DNA from 2 places in the Cnuibacter physcomitrellae genome. Region 2 is predicted to be linked to the other one. Evidence: riboswitches for the same ligand, from Rfam matches in the RefSeq annotation. Region 2 holds a riboswitch; the other holds the start of a gene.

Region 1 (3,476 bases), on a different contig from region 2:
GGGCGGAGGCGACGGAGAGCCGCCGCTTCTGCCCGCCGGAGAGGGTGTACGGGTTGGCGCGCGCGAGCGGAGCGAGCCGCATCCGCTCGAGCATCGCGGAGACCCTGTCGCGGATCTCGGGCTTCGGGAGCCGGAGCGCCTTGAGCGACACCGTCAGCTCGTCCTCGACCGTGCCCGAGACGAACTGGTGCTCGGGATCCTGGAAGACCGTGCCGATGCGCGTGAGGAGCTCACGAGAACGCCAGCGGGCCGGATGCGGGCCGGCGCCCGTCGCCAGCTCGTCCGACGCCCGCACCTCGCCCGCCTCGGGCGGGATGAGCCCGGCGAGGGTGAGCGCGAGGGTCGACTTCCCCGCCCCGTTCGGACCGGTGACCACGAGGGCCCGGCCGGCGGAGAGGACGAGCTCGATGTCGGATGCCACGGGTCGGCCGGGCACGCGGGCCACCGCGAGCGCGCCGGCCGTGAGCAGCTCGGACCGCGCCGTGTCGGCTGCCGGTCGATCGTCGGCGTTCGTGGAGCGCGCCGCTCGTCCGCCGAGCGGGTCGATGCCCGGGACCCAGACGCCGGCGTCGGCGAGCCGCCGCCCCTCCGCGGCGATGACCTGCCGAGCGGGGCCGTCGGCGAGCACGCCGCCCTCGGCGTCCAGCACCACGATCCGCTCGACGACGTCGAGCCAGACGTCGACCCGGTGCTCGATGACGACCAGGGTCGCTCCTGTCGACCGCACCACCCTGTCGACCGTGTCGCGCACCTCGATCACCCCGTCGGGGTCGAGGTTGGCGGTGGGCTCGTCGAGGAGGATCAGGCCCGGCCTCATGGCGAGCACGCCGGCGAGCGCCACCCGCTGCTTCTGACCGCCCGAGAGCTCCGAGGTCGCGTGGTCGAGCGGCAGGTCGAGGCCGACCGCGTCGAGCGACTCCCCCACCCGACGCCAGATCTCGTCCCGCGGCACGCCGAGGTTCTCGCATCCGAAGGCGATGTCGTCTCCGACGCGAGCGAGCACGAGGTGGGCGTCCGGGTCCTGGAGCAGGAGCCCGGCGCGTCCGCGCACCTCCTCCGGACGCACGCCGTCGAGCAGGAGCTCGCCGACCTCGTCGCCCTCCTCCGCGCCGCCGAGCACCCCGGCCATCGCCTGCAGGAGCGTGGACTTGCCCGCTCCCGACGCCCCGAGCACGAGGACCCGCTCGCCCGGCTCGATGACGAGGTCGAGGTCGCGCACGGCCCACTCCTCGCGGCCGGCGTGGCGCCAGCCCCACCCGCGCGCCGACACCCGGGCGGCCGACGCGCGGACCGCGTCGGCGCTCACGCTCGGCGGACCGCCTCGCGTCCTGCGGCGAAGCGGTTGAGGGCGCCGGTGCGGGCGAGGCCCCGCACGATCAGCCACGACCCGAGGCCCGCGATGATCGCACCTCCGATGACGGAGCACACCGCGTACACGACCATGAACACGGTGTCGGCGCCGACGTACCAGGTGATGAGATCGTTCACCGCCATGCCGACGCCCGCGCCCGCGCCCGCCAGGACGGCCACGTAGACCCGGTAGTTGGCGTAGAGGAAGAGCGCGAACACGATCTCGGCCCCGAGCCCCTGAGCGAGGCCGGAGAGCAGAGTCGCGACGCCCCACTGGGTGCCGATGAGCGCCGAGACCACCGCGGCGACGAGCTCGGTGTAGAGCGCCGCTCCCGGCTTCCGGACGATGAGCCCGCCGAGGACCCCGGCGAAGAGCCAGACACCATAGAGGAGGGCCTGGGCACCGGGCAGGAGGGCCTCGAGCGGCGCCCCCACGGGGGCGTAGGCGAGGTTCCAGACCCAGAAGACGAGCCCGGCGGCGACTCCGACGACGCTCGCGACGACGATGTCGACGACTCGCCAGCGGAGCGAGCGGCGTCGACCCGAGCCGAGGCCGGGTCCGGTGGTGGAGGTGATGGTGGTGTGCACGTCGTGCCCCTTCGATCGCGTGATGCGTGGGCACGGGTCGCCGCATCCGCTCGTGTGCGGACACGGCGATGAGGAGAACTGCCTCCCTGCGCTGGCATGACCCAGATCAGGTTCGACGGTCGGAGGTTGAGAACCTCCCTCTCAGCCCGGCTCACCGGACTCCCGTGTTTTCCTGGCGATCCTAGCGCAGGATGCCGCCGACTACTTCTTGGCGGCCTTCACCAGCTTGGCGAGCACGTGGCCGGCGACGAGGACGAACGGGATGCCGACCGCGAGGAGCGCGATGAGGTTCGGCTGGAACCGCACGCCGAGCGACGTGGTGACGTACGCCCCGATCGGGACGCTCACGCCGCCGCCGCCGAAGCCCTCCCCCTCCGCGTCGGCGTCGGACTTCGCCCCCATGTTGCCGTTGCCGCCGCCGAAGCCGAACCACACCAGCGCGACGGGAACGATGGTCGCTCCGTCGATCTCGACCGGAGCCCCGTAGGACGCGTCCACGCCGAGGCGCTTGAGCGGCTCGGTGACCTTCTCGACCAGCTGAGTCATGCATCCACGCTACCGCTGAAGCACCCCGCACGCACGGGCACCCTGAAGCTGTGTGCGCCGTCGGCCGATCCCGGTACGGTGAGCACGCGAGACCCCGAATCCCCTGAGGAGATCAGATGCAGTCCTGGCCCGGTACGGCCTATCCGCTCGGCGCGACCTACGACGGGAGCGGCACCAACTTCGCCCTGTTCAGCGAGGTGGCCGAGAAGGTCGAGCTCTGCCTGTTCGACGAGCAGGGCGAGGAGACGCGGGTCGAGCTCATCGACGTCGACGCCTTCGTCTGGCACGCCTACCTCCCCCAGGTGCAGCCGGGCCAGCGCTACGGCTACCGCGTCTACGGGCCGTACGAGCCGGAGAAGGGGCTCCGCTGCAACCCCAACAAGATCCTGCTCGACCCGTACGCCAAGGCGACGAGCGGCGGCATCGACTGGGACCAGTCGTTGTTCTCCTACAACTTCGGCGACCCCGACTCGCGCAACGACGACGACTCGGCCGGCCACATGACCCATGGCGTGGTCATCAACCCGTTCTTCGACTGGTCGGGCGACCGACGGCTGCGCATCCCCTACAACCAGTCAGTGATCTACGAGGCCCACGTGAAGGGTCTCACAGAGCTGCACCCGGCCGTGCCGGAGGAGCAGCGCGGCACCTACGCGGGAGTCGCGCACCCCGCCGTGGTCGAGCACCTCCGGAAGCTCGGCGTCACCGCGATCGAGCTGATGCCGGTGCACCAGTTCGTCAACGACTCCACGCTCGTCGACAAGGGGCTGTCGAACTACTGGGGCTACAACACCATCGGCTTCTTCGCCCCGCACCACGCCTACTCGTCCACGGGCGATCACGGTCAGCAGGTGCAGGAGTTCAAGGGCATGGTGAAGACCCTGCACGCCGCCGGCATCGAGGTCATCCTCGACGTGGTCTACAACCACACCGCGGAGGGCAACCACCTCGGGCCGACGCTGTCGTTCCGAGGCATCGACAACGCGGCCTAC
Region 2 (3,476 bases):
TCGGCGAGGGAGAGGAGGTCGCGCAGGGCCTGCTCCGCGGAGGCGTCGAGCAGACGGTCGCCGCTCGTCGCGACCATGACGGGATCGAGCACGACCGCAGGAGGGTCGGTGCGCTCGAGCCAGCCGCGGACGGTGTCGACGACCTCGCGGGTGCCGAGCATCCCGATCTTCACCGCGTCGATCGCGACGTCGTCCGACACGGCCTCGAGCTGCTCGGCGAGGAACGACGCGGGCGGGACGTGCACCGAGCGCACCCCGTGGGTGTTCTGCGCCACCAGCGCCGTGACGACCGCCATCCCGTAGCCGCCGTTCGCGGCGATGCTCTTGAGGTCGGCCTGGATGCCCGCGCCTCCCGTCGGGTCCGTCCCGGCGATGCTGAGCACACGGGGGACGGGAGGGAGCGCGGTCACGAGCTCGCTCCCCACGCCGCGCGGAGGCGTCGAGCGGCGACCGCGGGATCGGGTGCCGAGCAGATCGCCGAGACCACCGCGGCGCCGGCCGCACCCGCCGCGCGCATCCGCGGCAGGTCCGCCTCGGTCACGCCCCCGATGCCCACCGCGGGCAGGTCGCCGACAGCGACCAGCCGCGCGAACTCGTCGTGCCCGAGGGCGGCGGGCGCGTCCCTCTTGGTCGTCGTGGGATGCAGCGCCCCGATCCCGACGTAGTCGACCCGCGACGGATGCGCGGCCGCCTCCCTCAGCTGCTCGGGCGTCGACGCGCTGAGACCGAGCAGCGCGTCCGGCCCGATCATCTCCCGCACCGTCGCGACGGGCAGGTCGGATTGGCCGACGTGCACACCGCTCACCCGCGCTCCCGACCCGCGCGCGGCGAGGAAGACGTCGACGCGGTCGTTGACCAGGAGCGCGACCCCCTCGGGAAGGGCCCGCCCGAGCCGGGTCACGGTGGCGAGGAACTCGCGAGCCGGTGCATCCTTCTCCCTCACCTGGACGGCGGTGGCACCGCCCTCCACCGCCGCGAGCACGAGCTCGACGAGGTCGTGGCCGGCAGCGGCGGCGAGGCGCGAGTCCGTCACGAGGTAGACGGAGAGATCGGCGTTCACGACAGCATCCCGAGGCGGCGGATCGTGTCGGCGTCGACGGCGGCGAGGGCGTCGAGCATCTCGACGCCGAAGCTCCCCGGGCCCGCGGCACGGGCCGCGGCGAGCTCGGCCGCGACCGTGTAGACGGTGATCGCCGCGACCGTGGTCGCGAAGCGGTCGTCGTCGACCGCGGCGAAGGCCGCCATCACCGCCCCCAGCGCGCACCCCCCGCCCGTGATCCGCGTGAGCAGGGGATGCCCGTTCGCGATCCGGATGACGTCGCGTCCGTCGGTGACGACGTCCACGGGCCCCGAGACCGCGACCACTCCCCCGGTCCGCTCCGCCAGCGATCGCGCGGCGGGCAGGGCCGACTCGACTCCGTCGGACGCGTCGACTCCGCGGCCGCCCGCTCCCGCGCCCGCCACCGCGAGGATCTCGGAGGCGTTCCCCCTCACCACGGTGGGGCCGAGGTCGACGAGCCGTCCGGCCAGCGCCGTGCGCACGGGCAGGGCCCCGACCGCGACCGGGTCGAGCACCCACGGCGTGCCCGCCTCGCTCGCTGCGGCCACCGCCTCCAGCATCGCCTCCCGCTGCTCCGAGGTCGGGGTCCCGAGGTTCACGAGGAGGCCCGAGGCGACCGTCGCGAACGGCCCGGCCTCCCCGGGGATGTCGACCATCGCAGCGGAGGCGCCCAGGGCGAGCAGGGAGTTGGCGGTGACGTTCACCACCACGCTGTTCGTGATGCACTGCACGAGCGGCGTGCGTGCGCGGACCTCCTCCAGCGCGGAGCAGGTGAGGTCGAGCAGATGGTCAGGCGTGCGCGTCAAGAGCGACATCCCTTCGCTAGTACGAACTAGATCAGGTTCGACGGGTGTGTTCTCAGCCCCGCAGGGCACCCCGTGTCACGTGTGATCCCACCCTAGCGCGGCAGGGTTCAGGCCGACGGCGCTGGTGGATCCGCCTTCTCGAACAGCGCGAGCATGTCGGCGGCCAGCTCGTAGGGCGCATCCTCGCAGGGGCTGTGCCCGGTGCGGTACACGCTGATGCTCGCCCCGATGGCCTCCGCGAAGCGGGCGTGCCGCTCGAGCGGCCACAGATCGTGCTCGCCCACAGCGACGGCCTTGGGGATGCTCAGCGCCCGCAACCGCGACTCAACGTCGGGCGCCTCCATCATGATGCGCATGATGTCGCGATGCGCATCGCGCCTGGTGAAGCGGAAGCGGTCGCGCACGAACGCCAGCCGCCCGGGCTTGACGTGCAGCACGTTGACCTGGACGCCCCAGCGCATGAGCGCCGCGGCCGCGCCGGGGGTGGCGAGCCGGGCGAAGGGGCCGAGCCGCTTCACCCCGGCGAAGCTCTGCCCGGGGTCGGGAGGGGTGCCGAGGAACGTGAGGCTCGCCACCAGCTCGGGTCTCTGGACCGCGACCACCGCGGCCACCACCCCGGCGAACGAGTACCCCAGGAGGTGCGCCGGTGTCGTGCCGGCCTCGAGGAACGCGATCATGTCGTCGACGAAGAGTCGCAGCGTGTACCGGTCCTCCGGCGGCTCCAGGTTCCACGGGCCGGCGCCCGCCGACTGGAAGTTCCCCGCCAGGTCGTAGCTCTGCGTGAAATACCCGGCCGCGACGAGCTCGGGCATGAGGAAGTGGAAGTCCTCCTTGGAACCCGTCGCCCCCGCGACGAGCACGACCCGCGGATGCGCGGGATCGCCGAGAGACCAGGTGGCGAGGCGGCCGCTCGGAGCGAGGAAGGTGGAGACGACCGTCCCCGCCGGAGGATCGGCCCAGTCGACATCGGGCAGACTCTCGTCGCGCGCCACCGCGACGCGTCTGGCCTCTGCCCCCGAGTCTGACACGCGACCAACCTACCGTCTGCTCCCGTCGGCCCGTGGGATCGTGGTGCCGACATGACCGAGAGCAGCCCGCACGTGCCGCGCGCGCCGCAGGAACCGCGCGCGTCGGACGAGCCGCACGCGCCGCATCCCGAGCAGGAGCGCGGCTGGGTGCGCGCCACCCGGAGCCTCCTCCTCTGCCTGTCGCTCGCGTTCCTCGTCGCGTACAGCGTTCAGGTGCTCGCGACCGACCTGACCGGTGACGAGCGGACGGCGCTCACCCTCTTCATCTCCGCCACCTGGACGCTCTTCGTCGTCGAGTACCTCGTCCGCTTCCTGCGAGCCCCGCGCAAGGCGCGGTTCGTCCGCGAGACCCCCGTCGAGCTGCTCGCGGTCATCGTCCCGGTCTTCCGGCCTCTGCTCCTGCTGTCGTACCTCCACCGCATCCCCGCCCTCCGGGGCCGGTCCGGATCGGCCGTGCGCGGGCGCGTCGTGAGCTACGCCGCTCTGTTCGCGGTCCTCTTCGTCTACTCCATCTCCCTCGGCGTGCTCGCCGCCGAACGGGGAGCACCCGGAGCGAACATCGAGACCTTCGGCGACGCCCTG

The links. A riboswitch is a leader RNA that binds a small molecule or an ion and turns the genes downstream of it on or off. The one in region 2 is predicted to bind thiamine pyrophosphate.
Region 1: it holds a riboswitch for thiamine pyrophosphate, as region 2 does, so the genes downstream of both, IEX69_RS17465 (ECF transporter S component) here and thiM (hydroxyethylthiazole kinase) in region 2, are expected to answer to the same signal.

The regions. Positions count from the first base shown of each region.
Region 1 covers NZ_BMHD01000002.1:119,015-122,490, forward strand. The annotation lists gene IEX69_RS17460 (ABC transporter ATP-binding protein) at 1-1,306, opposite strand, end outside; gene IEX69_RS17465 (ECF transporter S component) at 1,303-1,938, opposite strand; TPP riboswitch at 2,005-2,114, opposite strand; gene IEX69_RS17470 (spore germination protein GerW family protein) at 2,140-2,484, opposite strand; gene glgX (glycogen debranching protein GlgX) at 2,601-3,476, shown strand, end outside.
Region 2 covers NZ_BMHD01000001.1:3,517,333-3,520,808, reverse strand. The annotation lists gene thiD (bifunctional hydroxymethylpyrimidine kinase/phosphomethylpyrimidine kinase) at 1-410, opposite strand, end outside; gene thiE (thiamine phosphate synthase) at 407-1,060, opposite strand; gene thiM (hydroxyethylthiazole kinase) at 1,057-1,875, opposite strand; TPP riboswitch at 1,858-1,949, opposite strand; gene IEX69_RS16535 (alpha/beta fold hydrolase) at 1,974-2,894, opposite strand; gene IEX69_RS16530 (potassium channel family protein) at 2,946-3,476, shown strand, end outside.